Regions from separate parts of the Erwinia sp. INIA01 genome, predicted to be linked through region 2. Evidence: predicted binding sites of a transcription regulator. Region 2 holds the regulator's gene; each other region holds the start of a gene.

Region 1 (6,477 bases), on a different contig from region 2:
CCCCGGGTGCTGCTGGAAGCTGGCTAGCTGATAAAACATCGCGGCCAGCGACCAGGCGAGATCTAAGCCCCAGAAAATGGAAAACAGCATCCAGCGGTTGCTGCTTTCACGAGCGATTGCCCCCATCACCGATACGCAGGGAACGTACAGCAGAACAAAAATCAGATAGCTGTAAGCCGCAGCATCGCTAACGAATTTACTGTGCATGGTCCCCATCGCGCCGCCGGCCATTTCAGCGTCACCTTTGCTGGCTTCTATCGGGTTAGAAAGCACGCTGAGACTGAATGTGTCTTTGATGCCCTGCCAGGTTTCGTCAACGGCCTCTCGCAGCTGATCGATCAGGCTGAACTGCTCCGCATCAAAAGGCTGCTGTTGGATGGCTTCTGCGGTATACAGCGTATTCAGTGTACCGACCACGACTTCTTTTGCCATGGCACCGGTTAACAGGCCGACGGTCGCCTGCCAGTTATCGTCCGTCACGCCGATAGGGGCAAGCAGCGGTGTCAGCGTGCGGCTGACGCTGGCAAGGGCGGACTGATTCAAATCGCTGACGGGTTTTCCGCTTAACGAAAAACTATTCAGCGCACCAATCAGCATGCTGACCAGCACGATCACTTTGCCAGCGCGCAGTACAAATCCGCGCAGACGCTGCCAGCTTTGCAAAAGCAGACTTTTCAGATGCGGAATGTGCCAGACCGGTAGTTCCATGACAAACGGGCTGGCGGTACCGCGCATCAGCGTATGTTTCAGCACCAGTCCGGTCAGGATAGCAACCACAATACCCAACACATAAAGGCTGAAGACAATCAGTGCACCGTGTTGACCAAAGAAAGCCGCCGCAAAAACGGCGAAAATCGCCAGACGCGCACCGCAGGAGATAAACGGCGCCATCAGGACGGTCATTAAGCGTTCGCGCGGTGCATCGAGCGTGCGGGCTCCCATTACGGAAGGAACGTTACAACCAAAGCCGACAATCAACGGCACAAAGGATTTACCGGGTAGCCCCAGCGCCTGCATCAGGCGATCCATGACGAAGGCGGCGCGCGCCATATAGCCGGAGTCTTCCAGCAGCGACAGGAACAGAAACATCATGCCGATCTGCGGCACCAGCGGCATCACCGTATTGATCCCGCCGCCAACTCCCTGAGCCAGGAAAAGCGTCAGCCAGTCCGGAAAATGCAGAGTGATCCCCAGCCACTGAGTACCCTGAATAAAAATAGCGGCGGAACCGAGATCGAACAGCGGCTGTAGCGCGCCGCCCAGGTTGATCGCCAGAAAGAACATCAGATACATCACCAGGAAAAATATCGGCAGCCCCAGCCAGCGGTTCATTACCAGCTGGTCGAGCCGCTGCGAAAAACTGATGCCGGTGGTACCGTGAACCATCGCACCCATGCAGAGTTCATCGATTCTCTGGTAACGGCTGCTGGCGATAGACTGTGCGGCATCGTCATCGATCTTAAGGAGAAGATCCGCCAGCAGTGCGGTCGCTTCTCCTGCCTGCTGCCGGCTCCAGATATCACCCTCCAGCATTTGCAGCGCCAGCCAACGTTGTTGTTTTTTCGGTATTGCTTCGGGCTGAGCATCCGCAAGCTTAGCGATCGCGTCCTGTAGCGCCTGTGGATAGTCGACGATTGGATTGGGTGCGCTGCGATCGTGACGATCGATAGCCTGTTTAAGTGCATCAATACCCTGACCTCGGGTAGAGATCAGCGGTACGACCGGGCAACCCAGCGCCAGCGAGAGCGCGTTGCTATCAATATTGATCTGTTGACGATCGGCGATATCCAGCATATTCAGCGCAACGATGCAGGGCTGCCCCATTTCCAGCAGCTGGGTGGTGAGATACAGATTGCGCGCCAGATTGCTGGCATCCACCACATTAATCACCAGGTCTGCTTCTCCGCCAAGCAGGTAATGGCAGGCAATTTGCTCGTCCAGCGACGCCTGTGTGGACAGCGTCGTCAGTGAATAGGTACCGGGAAGATCCACCAGCCGCACCTGATTCTGTGGGGTGCTGAACAACCCCTCCTTGCGCTCAACGGTGACGCCCGCCCAGTTACCGACCCGCTGCCGCGATCCGGTCAACTGATTAAAAAGGGTGGTTTTACCCACATTTGGGTTACCGGTGAGTGCGATAGTACAGGATTTCATATTTCTGCCCCGGCGGCGGCCAGGCTTTCGAGCTGAAGCAGGGCGAGATCTTTCTTACGTAGCATCAGGCTGATTCGCGATGTTTTGATTTGTAATGGATCGCCGAGTGGCGCGATGCGAACCAGCTGAAATGTGGAACCGGGTAGCAAGCCCAGGGACATCAGTTTCTGTCGAAATACCGGGCTGACTTCGGGAGAAAAACGAAGAATGCGATAACGCTGTTTTGGTATCAGTTGCATGCCTGTGCCCGCCACATGGATAAAAATGAGTGATAATCAACCGATGCAAATTTTAATGAGAGTGATTATCGCTGGTATTGATATGGCGCAATGTTGGCACTGCAAGTGACAGCAGATCGTAGCAAAGAGGGCGGATCGGCCGATCCGCCCGTGGAGCTGTTAGCGTTTTTTACCGAATGCGGCAGCCAGCGCATCGCCCATTGCGCTGTTACCCGCAGGCTGTGCGGCAGGGCGTTTAGTGCTTTTCGCCGGGCGGGCGTTGTCCCGGTTATTGGTGTTGCTGTTAGTGTTGCCGCCGCCGCGACGGGCGTTGGTTTCCCCCGGCTGTTCGTCAAGACGCATGGTCAGGGCGATGCGTTTGCGCTGCAAATCCACTTCCATGACCTTCACTTTGACAATATCCCCGGCTTTCACCACTTTGTGCGGGTCGTCGACAAACTTATCCGACAGCGAGGAGATATGCACCAGTCCGTCCTGATGAACACCGATATCAACGAAGGCACCAAAGTTAGTCACGTTGGTCACTGAACCCTCCAGTACCATACCCGGCAGCAGATCGTTCAGGGTGTCCACGCCTTCAGCAAACTGGGCGGTTTTAAACTCAGGGCGCGGGTCGCGGCCTGGTTTTTCCAGCTCCTTGATGATGTCGCTGACCGTAGGCACGCCGAAACGCTCATCGGTGAAATCCACCGCTTTCAGGTTGCGTAGCTCACTGGGGTTGCCCATCAGGTCGCCCAGCGACTGTCCGGTTGACGCCAGAATTCGTTCAACGACCGGATAGGCTTCCGGGTGAACGGTAGAGGCGTCCAGCGGGTTATCCCCCTGGCTGATGCGCAGGAAGCCGGCGCATTGCTCAAACGCTTTCGGCCCCAGACGGCTGACTTTCAGCAGCTGCTGGCGGTTCTGGAAGCGGCCGTTTTCATCGCGCCAGCTGACAATGTTCTGGGCAATCATTTTGCTCAGTCCCGCCACGCGGGTCAGCAGTGGTACTGAGGCGGTGTTGAGATCCACGCCGACGCCGTTAACACAGTCTTCCACCACGGCATCCAGCTTTTTCGCCAGCTGGCTCTGGCTGACGTCGTGCTGGTACTGACCGACGCCGATGGATTTCGGGTCGATTTTCACCAGCTCAGAGAGCGGGTCCTGCAGGCGGCGGGCAATGGAGACCGCGCCGCGAATCGATACATCCAGATCGGGGAATTCCTGTGCTGCCAGTTCGGAAGCCGAGTAAACGGATGCACCGGCCTCGCTGACGATCACTTTCTGGCCCTGCACCTGTGGGAACTGTTTTTGTACATCCAGGTAGAAGCGCTCGGTCTCGCGGGAGGCGGTTCCGTTACCGATAGCGGTCAGCTCCACATGGTGCTTCGCACACAGCGCGGCAACGGCGGAAGCCGCTTTGGCGATTTGCCCGGTGTGTGGGTAAATGGTATCAGTAGCAACCAGCTTGCCGGTGGCGTCAACCACGGCCACTTTCACCCCGGTACGCAGGCCCGGGTCAAGGCCCATGGTGGCGCGCATGCCCGCCGGTGCTGCCATCAGCAGGTCGTGCAGGTTACGGGCAAAGACGTTAATCGCTTCATCTTCCGCACGCTCGCGTACCGTGCCCATCAGCTCAGTTTCCAGGTGCAGCAGGACTTTGATGCGCCAGGTCCAGCTGACCACGGCTTTACGCCATGCATCGGCAGGCGCGTTGTTGAGGCGCAGGCCGAGATGATCGGTGACGATCTGCTCGCCGTGGCTTTCGCGCGGCGGCTCATCAAACTGGGGATCGGCATTCAGCGACAGCTGCAAAATACCTTCGTTGCGGCCGCGAAACATCGCCAGCGCGCGGTGTGAAGGCACGGTGGCCAGCGCTTCATGATGGTCGAAGTAGTCGCGGAACTTGGCACCTTCGTCCTCTTTACCTTCAATGACGCGGGATACCAGGTGGGCGTTTTTCCACAGGTAGTCACGCACTTTCGCCAGCAGCGACGCGTCTTCGGCAAAGCGTTCCATCAGAATATAGCGCGCGCCGTCGAGGGCGGCTTTCACATCTGCAACGCCTTTATCCGCATCGACAAAGCCCGCTGCCCGCTGTTCTGGGTCCTGCGACGGGGCCTGCCACAGCGTATCGGCCAGCGGTTCCAGTCCGGCTTCAATGGCGATCTGCCCACGGGTGCGGCGCTTCGGTTTATAGGGGAGGTAGAGATCTTCCAGCTCGGTTTTGCTCATCGTGCCGTTAATGGCGGCGGCAAGCTCGTTGCTCAGCTTGCCCTGGTCATCGATGGATTTCAGAATCGACTGGCGGCGATCTTCCAGTTCGCGCAGATACCCGAGGCGCGTCTCCAGCGTACGCAGCTGGGTATCGTCCAGCCCTCCGGTCACTTCCTTACGATAGCGGGCAATAAACGGAACGGTATTGCCTTCGTCCAGCAGGCGAACAGCGGCTTCTACCTGTTCTGCTCTGGCCTTGAGTTCATCTGCAATAATGCGGCTCAGCGAATCTTTCATCATTGGGATACTTTTTTGGCTTAAGAAATAGGGGACAGTTATACGGATTGCAGGCGAAAAATGCCAACCCTGAGGCGGTGTAATCGTGATGCAACCGGTTATCGCCGCGTAATTAGGACTCTTCTATATAGCTGATATCGTTCACGTACCAGAGAGCGTCACCTACCGGGGTATGCACGGTGGCGGCATCGCCCACCTCTTTTTTCAGCAGCGCACGGGCCATCGGCGAGTCGATAGAAATATAGTCGTTGCGCCCGAAGATTTCGTCATAGCCGACGATGCGAAAGCGTTTGATGTCGCCGTCGTCGTTTTCCACCTCAACCCACGCGCCGAAAAACACTTTGCCATCCTGCTGCGGTGAGTAGTCGACAATGCGCAGCTGCTCCAGGCACTTGGTCAGATAGCGCACCCGGCGGTCGATCTCACGCAGGCGCTTTTTATTGTACTGGTAGTCGGCGTTTTCGCTGCGGTCGCCGAGGCTGGCAGCCCAGGTGACTTTTTTTGTCACTTCCGGGCGTTCTTCACGCCACAGGTAGTCCAGTTCCTGCTTCAGCAGGTTGTAGCCGCCGCGGGTGATCAGTTTGGTTTTCATCGTTAACCCATGCCGTAACCAGAGAAAACGCTATTTTGTGATGAGATGAGGCGGGGATGCAACCCACAGGGTGATGAGAAAGCAGCAGGGGGATGGATCTCCCCAAAAAAGAATCAGGCCGGGAATCCACCCGGCCATGCGATCAGAAGCGATACTCCATATTCGCCGTTAACGTGCGGCCCGGGTAGAAGTTGTAGCCCATGCTGGTCGGGGTGCCGTCCATCTGGTCGGTCAGGTTGGCCAGGTATACTCCCAGCTTCAAATCTTCCGTGGCCTGGTAGTTGGCAAACAGATCGACCTTAACGGTTTTTGGCCACAGGTTGGCGGTGAGCCAGCCGTCGCCATCGGGTAGCGGCAGCTGAGAATTTTGCTCCGCATAAGGACCGGCCTGCGCATCTTTGACATACCAGTAGGAAGCGCGCTGTTTACCGCGATATTGCAGGGTGGTTCCCAGCTCTAACTTACCGTGATATGGGGTGATTGCGGCGGTGATACTGCCCCGCACTGGCTCGATCAGGCTGGTTTCCATCCAGTTCCAGCCGGAATAGCACTGCGACCCGCCGTTGTCGCCGCCCTGGGTATAGATGGTGTCACCCGCTTCGTTATAGCTCTGATGATAGTAACTTCCGCTTGGCGAATTCGCGCTGCACATCTTATTGTCGTGGCGAAGTGGAACCGTCAAATTGCTGCGGATATAGAACAGCGGTTGTTTATATGCCAGATTAAATTCAAAACCCTGGCGGATCACGGCGTTGAGGTTATTCACGTTACCGACGCTCTGGCCGGTGCTGCCGCCACTTTCCCCGATAACATCATCACGCATCCATAGCGGACCGTAGCCGATATAATTTTTGATCCGGTTGCGATAGAAGCCCACGCCGGCGGTAAACTCATCCGCAGCGATAAACAGCGCAGGGCGGTGATAATTGACGCCCAGCTGTAACGACAGGTTTTTTTCCGGTTTCAGGTCGGGATTAACCAGAAATGCCTGCCGCATCC
Region 2 (6,477 bases):
CAAATACCGCGCTACCGGGGGTTTTGGTGGAATATTCCATCGATGAGGGGCGCAGCTGGCAGCGCTACAGCGACAGCCATCGCCCGCTAGTTAACGGGGAAGTCTGGGTGCGCACCAGTAGCACTGACGGCAAGCGCTTCAGCCGTACAGAACACGTTATGCCTCTGTAGGTCTGATCTAACCCGGCGACATCGACAGTTTCTGAGAAAGAAAATCGATAAACAGCCGGGTTTTTCGCTGCATTTCCCCCTGCCCGGAAAATACGGCACTGACCGGTTGATCCGGCAGCTGCCACGCCTTAAACAGATGCTGTAGCCTGCCTGCGGCAATATCTTCGCGTACCAGCCATTCCGGCAGCACCGCGACGCCCATCCCGGCCAGTACCATCTGGCGGACGATTTGCGCGGAGTTGGCGGTATAAGCAGCATCGGACTTCAGCTCGGACAGACAATTATCCGCTCCACGAAACGTCCAGCGGCCGGGATGAGTCAGGTTGCTGTTGTGTATCCAGGGCAGGGCGGAAACCTCCTGCAGATCCTGCGGGTGAAAGCGGTTTACCAGAGCAGGTGAAGCCACCAGTAAAATGGCATAGTCTGCCAGCCTGCGGCTTTTTAGCGATGAGTCGCGCAGTGCACCCAGTCTTATCGCCACATCCAGTTTATTACTGACCAAATCATCCAGTGAGGCACCCACGCTGTAGTTCAGTTTCAGCAACGGGTGGCGCTGGCAAAACTCGCTGACCAGCGGCATCAGGAACTGCTGGCCATACTCCCACGTGGAGGTGATGCGCAGTTCCCCTGAAAGGGAGTGATGCTCTGTGGCGACTCGCGATACCGCACGGTCGATATCAGCGAAAATCAGCTTAAAATCCTGATAAAACTGCTGTCCGTGGCCGGTGAGGGCGAGGCTACGGGTATTGCGTACCAGCAGTGTGACGCCAAGCAACTGTTCCAGGCTTTTGATATGCAGGCTGACCATCGCGCGGCTCAAGCCGAGATTACTGGCGGCTCGGGTAAAGCTGCCGCTGTCGACAATGGCAAAAAAGGTGTGGATCTTATCGAGATGGGCATGCATGGGATTATTCAGTTTAATCAAACAATCATTTAAATTTATGCGCCTTTATTTGTCAGGTCAACCACCGCTATGCTGCGCGTGGAGGTATGACAATGCACTATGGTTATCGGGTTGCAGCGATCTTTCTGCTCGGCTTTTTCATTGATTGTATTAATATTTTTATGTCAGCCATTGCGCTACCGTCGATTGCGGCGCAGATGTCCGTGGCGACGGAATCCATCAGTTGGGTGGCTAATAGTTATATTCTGGGGCTGACGCTGATCGTGCCGTTGAGCGGCTGGCTGGCTTCACGCTTTGGCACCCGGCAGACCATCGTCGCCTCAATGCTGATTTTCAGCATCGCTGCGCTGGGCTGTGCGCAGGCCGACTCTTTTAGCACGCTGGTTGCATGGCGTTTTATCCAGGGCGCGGGTGGAGGGTTGCTGATACCGGTAGGGCAGGCGCTAACCTTTAATTTGTTTCAGGGGCGGCAGCGCGCCGCTATATCGACGTTGATCATGTGCGTAGCGCTGATTGCCCCGGCGCTGTCCCCTCTGCTGGGGGGCATGTTGGTGGATGTGCTTTCCTGGCGCTGGATCTTCTATAGCAATATTCCTTTCAGCCTGCTTGCGGCACTGCTGGCGGCGATATGGATTCGCCCACAGGCAATTGAGCGCACACGTGCAGATATCACCGGAATCATTCTGATCTGCGGCACTTTGGGTACGCTGTTGAGAAGCCTGTCGCTGTTTAGCGAGCAGCACGCTGTACCGCAGGCTGCATTATGGCTGGGCGTTTCTTTACTGCTGGGGTGGGGCTATCTACGGCACTACCGCCGCCAGCCGAAGGCCATTCTCGATCTCAGTCTGCTGCGCAATCCTCAATTGAATCTGTCCATCGCCGTTTACTATGCCGTTCCGGGCGTGTTTACCGGGGTTAACCTGCTTAACATTTTCTACCTGCAGCAGGTTTTGCATTTCAGTGCCGGGCATACCGGTAGCTTTATGCTGCTTTACGGCGTCGGCGCGCTGGCGGCGATGCTGGTGGCCGGGCGGATTTATTATCGCGCAGGCGCACATCGCTTATTCACCTGCGGCATGTTGCTGCATAGCGGCGGCATTGTGCTGCTGTCCTTAGTCAGTGATACAAGTAGCAGTGGGATCCTGTGTGCGGCCTATCTGCTGATGGGGATTGGCGGCGGGATTGCCGCAAACTGCGCGCAGACCACGGCGTTAATTGAACTGAACGAGCAGCAAATGAGTGGGGGAAGTACGCTGTGGAATATTAACCGGCAGCTGACGTTCAGCCTCGGCACCGCGTTGTTTACGCTACTGCTGGCGGTGCTGAGCCGTTATTTTCCTGGTGAACTGGCGTGGCATCTGGCATTTATTATTGCAGCCGTGAGCGGTTTACTGCCGCTGTGGCTAATTTATCAACGACGTTTTCATAAGGAAATCCAATGATCGATCTTACTAACAAGGCATCACAGAGCGTCATTGTTCTGCATCAGCTGATTGAGGCTGTCTTTCACGGCGACGGCAGCAAGACTGCTGAGCTGCTCACGCATTTTGCTGAAGATTTTGTGATGGTCACCCCGACCGGTAAAAGCCTGGCACTGGCAGACGTTGAGGACTTATTCAACCGCTTAACCGGCGCGCGTCAGGGGATGACGATAAGCATTGAGCAGTTCAACGTTATTTCGCAGCGGGGGGATGAGGTGGTCATCCAGTATCACGAACTGCAACAGCAGCAGAATAATCATTCGCATCGTATTTCGCTGGCGGTCATTAACTGCGCAACCCAGCCGCCGAGCTGGCGTTATCTGCAGGAAACCATGGTAGCAAACTGATTATTGTACTAGTTCGCGGGTGCGGCCTGGTGTAGAATATGCGGCGTTAATGCCGTGCATCCAGTGAATAATTCCGGTGATGGCGGTAAGTTTCCGTTTTTTGCTAAGGATTAGTCATGGATTTACCGGTTTCCCCCGCCCGCCTGCCTTCTACACTCTGGGGAACGCTAATTATTAGCGGCACGATTATCGGTGCCGGGATGTTCTCGTTACCGGTGGTGATGTCCGGTGCATGGTTTCTCTGGTCGTCAGCATTACTGATTATCACCTGGTTCTGCATGTTGCTTTCCGGGTTGCTGTTTTTGGAGGCCAGTCTGCATTATCCGGCCGGTTCCAGCTTCGACACGATCACTCGCGATTTGTTGGGACGGGGCTGGAATCTGATTAACGGTCTGTCCGTCGCCTTTGTTCTGGGGATACTGACCTATGCCTATATCTCCGCCAGTGGAGCGATTATCCAGCATACGCTGAGCCAGCTATCATTGCCGGTTTCTGCCCGCAGCGCTGGGTTCGCTTTTACGCTACTGGTAGCGCTGTTTATCTGGCTGGGTACGGCAATGGTCAGTCGTATGACGCTGATTTTTCTCGGCGCGAAAGTGATTACGTTTTTGATTATCTTTGGCGGACTGCTGTGGCATATCGAACCGGTGAAACTGCTGGACAGTCATGGGGAGGAAAGCCACTACCTGCGCTATCTGTGGATGGTGATCCCATTTTGCCTCGCTTCATTTGGCTATCACGGTAATATCGCCGGGCTGGTCAGCTACTATCAAAAGAACGGCAGCCGGGTTTGTCGCTGTCTGGTGTTTGGCACACTGCTGGCACTGGTGATCTACTTTATCTGGATTATTGGCACGATGGGCAATATCCCGCGCCACGAATTCAAAGCGATTGCAGCACAGGGCGGAAATATCGACGTGCTGGTCGCCGCACTGTCGGGTGTGCTGCACAGCCCCTATCTGAATCTGCTGCTGGATATCTTCTCGAACTTTGCCGTCGCCTGTTCATTCCTCGGTGTCAGTCTGGGGTTCTTCGACTATCTTGCCGATCTGTTTAAGTTTGATCGTTCAGCCTTCGGTCGGTTAAAAACGACGGTGGTCACCTTTATTCTTCCGCTGACGGCGGCGATGATCTGGCCAAACGGCTTTCTTGTGGCGATTGGTTATGCCGGGCTGGCGGCTACGCTGTGGGCGGTGATCACTCCGGCAATGCTGGCGAGAAAGGCCCGACAACGTTTCACCAACGCTGCCTGGCAGGTGAGAGGAGGGACGGCACCGATCGTTCTGGTGCTGATCTTCGGCGCGGTGAATGCGCTGGTTTCCATACTTTCGTACTGGAACGTCCTGCCGGTCTATGCCGGATAACGCGCAAAAAAAACCGGTGGGCATAGCCACCGGTTTCATACTGATTTCAGAACGGATTACTCGTCGTGCAGCGTATCGTCTTCGCGGCAGTCGCCCTTAGAGCAATGGCCATAGAGATACAGGCTGTGATTGCTCAGCTTGATTCCGTGGCGAGTCGCGATTTCACGCTGACGTGCTTCGATATACTCGTCGCGGAATTCAATAACTTTACCGCAGTCCAGGCAGATCAGATGATCGTGGTGGTGCTGCTGAGTCAGTTCGAAAACGGATTTACCGCCTTCAAAGTTATGACGGGTAACGATCCCTGCGTCATCAAACTGGTTAAGCACGCGGTAGACCGTGGCTAAACCGATTTCTTCGCCCATATCAATCAGGCGCTTATACAAGTCTTCCGCACTGACGTGATGGCCTTCTGGTTCCTGAAGCACTTCCAGAATTTTCAGTCGTGGAAGCGTGACTTTCAGGCCGGCCTTCTTTAATGCGGTATTGTTGTCAGTCATGCGGATATTGTCCTGTTACTTTGCTAGTCACTTAGTGGCTGAAAAGCCCTGAACATCGGTTGACGCTAGAGTTGGATGCGTCACAGTATAGAACTCATACATCGAAATGAAAACAACAAGGAATGCCTGATACCACTATTGGATGTAAGGATTAATGTCATTACGTCCAGTGAGGCCTGCGTCCAAATCTTACAAAGTTAACATTTCGCTCTATCTCACTCCGCCGCACGGCGATCGCAAAAGATCGTTTAGAGAGGCTGAAGGATGAGAAAGCGGGTAACCGATAGGGTTATTGTACATTTTTACAGGTGGAAGTTACAAATACGTATCTATTACTTCTATAGGAAAAATCACTGGCCTGATGTGAGATGTCTCTCACATCAGGCCGTTTAGCTTAGGCTTCGATGATTTCTTTCAACTGAAGTTCATCAAAAATTTGCTTAACCCACTTATCAACGCGCTCGTTGGTCAGTTCTGGCTGACGATCTTCGTCAATCGCCAGACCCAGGAAGTGGTTGTCATCCGCCAGGCCTTTAGAAGCTTCGAAATTGTAGCCTTCGGTCGGCCACTGGCCCACCAGGATCGCACCGTTTGGTTCAATGATGTCGCGGATAGTGCCCATCGCATCGCAGAAGTATTCTGAGTAGTCTTCCTGATCGCCACAGCCGAACAGGGCTACCAGCTTACCGTTGAAGTCGATCTCTTCCAGCGTAGGGAAAAAGTCATCCCAGTCACACTGGGCTTCACCGTAATACCAGGTGGGAATGCCCAGCAGCAGAATGTCGAAGGCTTCAAGGTCTTCTTTGCTGCTTTTGGCAATATCACGAACTTCTGCAACGTCTTTACCCAGCTGTTTCTGGATCATCTTTGCAATGTTTTCCGTATTGCCTGTATCGCTGCCAAAGAAAATGCCTACGATTGCCATGAGTTTAATAACCTCTTGAATCTTAATGATATGGTGGCTGCCAAAATTTTTGCAGATAGCCGTAATAATAGCAGACCGCCGTCAATGGATAAATGAGTAATCCTGCGGCATTTGTCGCTTTGTGCGTTGATAGCACGCGGTGTATTCAGGACTGAAGGTGTTTTAACTGGTTTAGCAACATCTCTTCAATCAGTTCACTGCGGCTCATATTGCGCGCTTCGGCCAGTTGGTTAAGTGCGTCAACGGCTTCACTGTTCATTTTCAGCTCGACACGCTTAAGCCCGCGAACTTTATCGCGTTTAAGCTGATTACGTTTATTGATGCGCAGCTGCTCATCACGCGTCAGCGGATTAGTTTTCGGTCGTCCCGGGCGACGTTCATCTGCGAACAGATCGATCGTTGTGCGGTCCGTGTTCTCTTTTGCCATAGATTAGTGATACTGAAAGGCTGGATTTCTGATGTGTCAGGCCGTTATCCGCCGTAAAAATCACCAGCGGAAAAATGTCAGCGCGCATCATACCCCAGTGAAAGTGATGACGACAATGTTTTAACAACATAGGGAAATAATTGTTTTTACAGCACAAAAAATCGACGAATTGCGCGTAAAACTGCATCAGGTTTTTCAGCGTGAACCCAGTGACCGGCCCCGGCCACAACATGCGCCCGCGCCTGAGGAAACTGTGCCAGCAGTGCGTCACGATATTCATCGGCCAGGTAGGGTGAACGCTCGCCGCGAATGAACAGCGCAGGATGCGGCCAGGCAGGCACTGGCTGCCAGCCAATAAT
Region 3 (6,477 bases), on a different contig from region 2:
TTATCAGCGCCCCGCCGCGCCGGTTCCGGCCACCTGGCCGGGGCAGAATGCGGACGGCAGCGCACCGGCCGTGCTCAGCAACTGGCAGCAGGTCATGGGCGACAGCCGACTGAAAACCGTGGTGGCACGCGCCTTAGCCAGCAACCGCGATCTGCGCAAAGCGATCAGCGATATCGAGCAGGCGAAGGCGCTGTACGGCGAAGAGCGCGCCAGCCTGTTCCCGACGCTGAATGCCGGGCTGACCAGCACCCGCAGCCGGACCACCGATGCGGGTGTAACCGGCAGCGCGGAGGCCAGCGGCAGCGTCAGCAGCTTCGAGATCGATCTGTTTGGCCATAACCGCAGCCTGAGCCGCGCGGCGAAGGAAACCTGGCTGGCCAGTGAATTTACCGCGCAGAACACCCGCCTGACGCTGATTGCCGAAACCGCCACCGCCTGGGTGACGCTGGCAGCGGATAACAGCAACTTGCAGCTCGCGCAGGAGACGATGGCCAGTGCCGGTAAAACGCTGGAGATCACTAAACGCCGCCAGGCTGCCGGCGTGGCGGACGGCACGGATATGAACGAAGCGATGACCGTTTATCAGTCGGCGCGCGCCAGCGTGGCCAGCTATCAGACGCTGGTTGCTCAGGATCGCAACGCCCTGACGCTGCTGGCGGGTGAAAGCCTGCCGGATTCGTTGCTGCCCGGTCCGCTGGATAAGCTGAACGATAATGCCATTGCGCTGGTGCCTGCGGGCGTGTCCTCTTCGCTGCTGCTGCGCCGCCCGGACGTACAGGAAGCCGAGCACAGCTTGAAGAGCGCCAATGCGGATATCGGTGCCGCACGCGCCAACTTCTTCCCGACCCTGTCGCTGACGTCCAGCGCGGGCGTGGCGAGCGGGTCGCTTTCCAGCCTGTTCAGCCACGGTGCCAACGTCTGGTCGTTTGCACCGAGCCTGTCGCTGCCGCTGTTTGCCGGTGGTACCAACGTGGCGGCGCTGAAGTATGCCGAGGCGGAGAAGCAGGGGCTGATTGCGGCGTATGAAAAGGCGATTCAGAGCGGGTTTAAAGACGTTGCCGATGCGCTGGCGCGCCGTGCCACGCTCAACGAACAGATGGATGCCCAGCGCGAGTACGTGGCGGCAGCGCAGCGCAGTCTAGATTTGTCACTGCACGGTTATCAGGCCGGCAGCGGGGATTATCTGACCGTGTTAACTAATCAGCGTACGCTGTGGTCGGCGCAGCTGGAGCTGATTGCGCTTCAGCAAACGGATTATGATAACCGGATTACGCTGTGGCAGTCGCTGGGCGGCGGGAGCTGATCGCACTTTGGCCGGTATTCAGTTTCTGATAAATAGCTGGCTGAGGGTGTTCTGTGGGGTGAGCGATTGCCGGGACTGCTGGGACTGCTGTCAGTGCGGTGATTGCCGGGATTGCTGTCAGTGCGGTGATTGCGCTGACTGGCGGCTTCCCCGCTCGGGCGGTCCTCGCGCCACGCGCCGCGTGGTTCCCTCACTACAATCGTCAGCCCGTCGGACCGGTGCAGACGGGCCCTCCATGGCCCGGCTGCACCTTTCTCCAGCTTCCCTGCTGGAGAATCCTGGCTTTCCTCTCTTCGTTCAGCGCTGTGGATTGCCCGCTCGGGGAAGCCGCCAGTCTGCTGGTTAATCATTGTGTTGCCTGTTCAAAACCTTTCTTCAATCGATCGTTTTTTCGTGCAGCTGCTTTGAACTCCAATTGTGGTAAGTCACACTAACCCTGCATTGCCATTAAATATTGACTCCCTTCCTTCACTCCGCTCGGTGGATTTCACAATCGGGGAAGCCACCAGTTTGTGAGTTAATCATTGAGTTACCTGTCTAAAAAAACTGCTTAACGATCTCTTGTCTAAATCGGCTTCTTCACAGTATTCAATGATTCAAAAACAATGAGTGCTATCGTTGGAGGTCGCCCTGCCTCTGCGGCTGCTTTTTTTTGCATATTACACAGAAGATATACAGCAGGCTGGCTGTTCCGCCGCCCGGATAATCCGCAGCGCTGAACGGAGAAAGGAAGCCAGGATAAGCCCGCAGGACGCGGGCGCAAGGCTCGGTCGGCACACGGATGTGCCGTCTGAGCCGGTCCGATCGGCTGACGAACACAGAGAAGGGACCGCGAAGCGGCGTGAGGACCGTCCGGGCGGGGGAACAGCCAGCCAGCGAAGAGCACCACTGCTGCAAACGCCATCAGGTGCAAGGACCATCCGACAACCGCAGAGGCTGGGCGAAAAAAACCGCCATCCAAACGGATAGCGGCCTTAACACACACAGCCAGCGAACGAGAAACCCTCGCCCACCGCTGTTATCAGAAGTGCGTATTCAACGACATAAAGTACGTTCTGCCCGACTCATTGTACGTCTCAGCACCCGCACCATACAGATACGCGCCGGTCGTCGCATTACCAGTAGTCGATGCATTACCCGCACGGTAGTGGCGTTTATCCAGCAGGTTATCAATCCCCGCCGTCACATCCACATACTTATTCACGGTATAAGTCGCGCTCAGACCAAAGAGTGCATACGGGCTTAACTCATTGGTTTCGCTACCCGTTGCCGCCACGCCCTTGTAGTTGTACTTCTTCGGCTTCTGTACGCCGTACCAGGCCATGGTGCCGCGCAGGGACAAATCGTTCATCGCCTGCCATTCCAGCGTCGAGTTGATGGTGTACTCTGGGATAATCGACAGATAGTCGCCAGTTTTCTTGTTCTTGTTCTCAATGATGTAGGTGAAGTTATTCTTCATTGAGACGCTGTCAGTAATCGGGAAGTTCAGCGTACCTTCCAGACCCTGGATCAGCGCGCGCGGCACGTTCTCCCACTTGTACACATCGGTCGTACCGACGCTGTACTCCGGCGCGTAACCCGCTTCAATCTTATTGCGGTAATCATTATGGAAGTAGGTCAGGCCCGCCTGATAATCGTCGTGATGGAACTCAAGCCCGATCTCTTTATTGATGCTGGTTTCCGCCTTCAGATCGTCATTACCCTGCAAATAACAGGCTGCAGTACTGGCGTAACAACCCTGGCCGTTGCTGTACAGGATATAGTTCGGGTTGGTCTGATACAGGTTCGGCGCCTTGTAGGCACGGGCGATGCCCATTTTCAGCGTAAAATCACTACCCAGTTCCTGAGACAGGTTCAGCGACGGGCTGAAGTTGCTACCGGTAATCGAGTGGTAGTTAAAGCGAAGGCCCGGCGTCAGCATCGTGGTGTCGGTCAGCTCAATATTGTCGTCAGCAAATACTGAGTAAAGATCGGCTGAAGTATAAATGCTGCGATCGGTTGCAGACACACCCGACACGCTGCCTGCCGTAGCGGCATTCTGCGTATTCGAGGTCGGATCTTTCATCTGCTGATGATTCCACTCAGCGCCAAGGGTTACCGTCTGCTGGAATAACAGATCCAGCGGCAGGTTTACCTCAGTATGCGCATTGGTATCGGCAAGATTAATCGTTGAGAAACCTTCATCAGTGGTATTAAAGATCCCCTCCGTTCCTCCTGCCAGACCTTCCTTAAGACGGGTATTGCGCGTGCGCTCGTACTGAATGTAGTTGGTGGTGGTGACGCCGTTATCCCACGAGCCGGTATGCTTCAGGCTGACATTCTGGCGATACAGGATGTTGGTTTCTTTGCCGTAGTACTTCTGTACCAGCGTGTTGGTGTTGGTGTTCTGCGTATCTCCGGCGTAGATATTGCCCTGGCGGCTGAAACCAGCCCCCAGTTCCAGCGCCTGGCCCGGAATAAATTCCCAGCGCAGAGAGCCGTTAATATCTTCGTTTTTCAATCCTTCACGGCCAGCAGGCACGCTGCCGATATAAGCGCCAGTGCGCTGAGCTTCATGACCAGAGTTAATGTACTGCGCATCGGCCTGAGTTTTGGCCCAGCCGCCGTACAGTTTGAAGGTCAGATTATCCAACAGCTCACCGGTCAGGCTGCCGTTAAAGCGGCGCGTGGCACCTTCAGCCTTATGCTCCGGTACGTTGTAGTAAGTATTAAAACTACCATGCCAGTCTTTGGTTGCCGGTTTAGTGATGATATTGATCACCCCGCCCGCTGCACCGCTGCCGTACAGCGCCGCCGCCGGGCCGCGCAGGACATCAATGCGTTCAATCATTTCCGGTGGCACCCAGGCAGTATCGCCGCGGGAATCACGTTCGCCGCGCCAGCCGTAGCGCACCGAATTCTTGCTTGATACCGGCATCCCGTCGATCAGGATCATGGTATTTTCCGGGCCCATACCGCGAATATCGACCTGGCGATTGTTACCGCGCTGGCCACTGGTGGAGTTGCCGGTCAGGTTCACGCCCGGCATGGTGCGAATCAGTTCAGAAACATCGCGCTCCGGTGGGTGTTTTTTGATTTCTTCCGCGTTGATAGTGGAAACGCCCGGTGCCTGTAAGGTCTGTACTCGGGCGGAAACGACCATCGTCTGGTCGCCGGAAGTCGCATCTTTTTCGGTTTTTTTGCTGGTTTTTGCCTCAGCGCTATCGCTGATTTGTTGCGCATCTGCGGCCACGGCTTCTGCGGAGAAACCCTTTAACGGCAGCAGCGCCAGTCCGACAGCGACACTGATAAGGCTCAATTTTTTACTATTGAATTCCATACTCATCCCTTAATGCCCTGATTTCTTTTTAAAATTACTTATTGTTTTATAAGTAAAAATTCATTTTCACTGCCAACAAACGAAAAGAGAAAGACAATAATAATGATTATCACTTACGACTAAGTATTGCAGCAAATTTCAGGGACCAAATCTCGTGGAGATTAAGTAAAAAAAGGGAAATAGATGTGTATAAATATTTCAACAACATAACAGTGACCCGAAATGTACCTGATATTGGTCAAGTCGAAATCGGGGTTGTCCACAATTGAAATGAGGGTAAATCGGCGAAATCCATCATATTTTTTGAAGGTCTTCATCAAGCTTATGCGGTTTTCTCTTTTCACCGCCCGCGTATGATGTCGCCACGGCAGGAACACTGCGAAATTACCCTCCTGACCGTGCCTGAGTCTTTTTTAGCCAGAAGCCCTGCTTCTGGCTTTTTTTTGATATGCTATGCCTTCAGACCCCATCATGGAGTGATTATGAAACGCATTGCTATTGATATGGATGAGGTTATCGCTGACTTTCATTCTAAAATCCTGCACACCTGGAACCGCCATTTTTCGCAGGAGCTGACCACTGAAGAACTCAACCTCTTTGACCTGCATCAGGACGATCCGGAAAAGCTGGAAGAGATCTTTGAACTGGCCGGGCATCCGGATTTTTTTGCCGATCTGGCGGTGATCCCCGACAGCCAGCGCGTTATTGCCAGCCTCAGCAAGCACTACGAGATTTTTATTACCACCGCGGCCATGCAGGTCCCGGCCTCATTTAATGCAAAATTCCGCTGGCTGAACACCCATTTTCCCGCCATCAAGCCGAGCCATATCGTGTTCTGCGGTAATAAAAGCATAATTAACGCCGACTACATGATTGATGATAATGCGATTAACTTTGTCGACTTCTGCGGAGAAGGCATTCTTTACACGGCCCCGCACAACAGGCACGTTACCGGCTACCGGCGCGTGGACAGCTGGCGCGACGTTGAAGCACTGCTGCTGTAGTCAAAGGCAGACATTTCTGTCGCTAACAGGATTCAGGCGTTAAAGAATCCAGGCAGCAACCACGTCAGAATAAGAGTGAACCGCCACATGTTTATGCGGCGGTATTTTCGAACCGACCTGCTGAAAATCCCCCTTCAGAAATCTTCTGCATACCGGTCTATTGGGCGGGATTACTGTTTACCTTCACGCAATAGCGTATCCACAATCTGCTTCAGCACCACCTGCAAATGCCGGGCCTTATCACCTCGCCAGGCAAACGGCGGCTGCTCATCCATATAGTTACACTGTGCCAGTTCCAGCTGAACCGCATGCTGATTCTCCGCCGGTTTACCGTAGGCGCGAGTAATGTAGCCGCCTTTGAAACGGCCGTTGATCACCCAGCTGAAGCGAGACTGGTCATCACAGACAGCCGTAAGATGCCCCGCAATCTCCGGGCTACAGCTCGCGCCATCATTGGTGCCCAGGTTGAGGTCCGGCAGCTGCCCTTCAAACAGTCGCGGCACCCTTGATGCGATCGAATGCGCATCAAACAACAGCGCATACCCAAACTGGCGACGGATACGCTCCAGCTCCAGACGGATCTGGTCGTGGTAAGGCTGCCAGATGTTTTGCAGATAGCCCGCCCGCTGTGCCGCCGTTGGCGTCATACCCGGCTTAAAGGTCGGCGTACCGTCGAACAGCGTTTCCGGATACAGGCCGGTGGTCGCGGTGGTGTACAGCGCCTGATTATCCGGCGGACGGTTCAGGTCAATCACAAAGCGCGAATAATTGCCGACCAGCACGCTGGCACCCATTTCACGGGCAAACTCATACAGCTGTGGAATATGCCAGTCGGTGTCCGGCAGCCCTTT

What was found. Region 2 encodes Fur, which represses iron uptake genes when iron is present. Its sites were predicted from a motif close to ATAATAATGAGAACNACTATCAA; they were not measured.
Region 1: the regulator Fur is predicted to act here: its motif matches at 2,443-2,465, upstream of feoA (ferrous iron transporter A).
Region 3: the regulator Fur is predicted to act here: its motif matches at 4,719-4,741, upstream of OMR58_RS09765 (TonB-dependent siderophore receptor).

What each region holds. Positions count from the first base shown of each region.
Region 1 is NZ_JAPDNC010000003.1:497,487-503,963, forward strand. It holds gene feoB (Fe(2+) transporter permease subunit FeoB) at 1-2,154, opposite strand, end outside; gene feoA (ferrous iron transporter A) at 2,151-2,393, opposite strand; gene OMR58_RS07760 (Tex family protein) at 2,553-4,889, opposite strand; gene greB (transcription elongation factor GreB) at 4,999-5,478, opposite strand; gene OMR58_RS07770 (TonB-dependent receptor domain-containing protein) at 5,621-6,477, opposite strand, start outside.
Region 2 is NZ_JAPDNC010000012.1:32,506-38,982, reverse strand. It holds gene OMR58_RS19935 (beta-N-acetylhexosaminidase) at 1-170, shown strand, start outside; gene OMR58_RS19930 (LysR family transcriptional regulator) at 178-1,074, opposite strand; gene OMR58_RS19925 (MFS transporter) at 1,167-2,516, shown strand; gene OMR58_RS19920 (hypothetical protein) at 2,513-2,902, shown strand; gene mtr (tryptophan permease) at 3,019-4,266, shown strand; gene fur (ferric iron uptake transcriptional regulator) at 4,323-4,766, opposite strand; gene fldA (flavodoxin FldA) at 5,161-5,691, opposite strand; gene ybfE (LexA regulated protein) at 5,837-6,118, opposite strand; gene ybfF (esterase) at 6,265-6,477, opposite strand, start outside.
Region 3 is NZ_JAPDNC010000004.1:376,891-383,367, forward strand. It holds gene OMR58_RS09760 (efflux transporter outer membrane subunit) at 1-1,303, shown strand, start outside; gene OMR58_RS09765 (TonB-dependent siderophore receptor) at 2,325-4,622, opposite strand; gene OMR58_RS09770 (5' nucleotidase, NT5C type) at 5,105-5,626, shown strand; gene hutG (N-formylglutamate deformylase) at 5,797-6,477, opposite strand, start outside.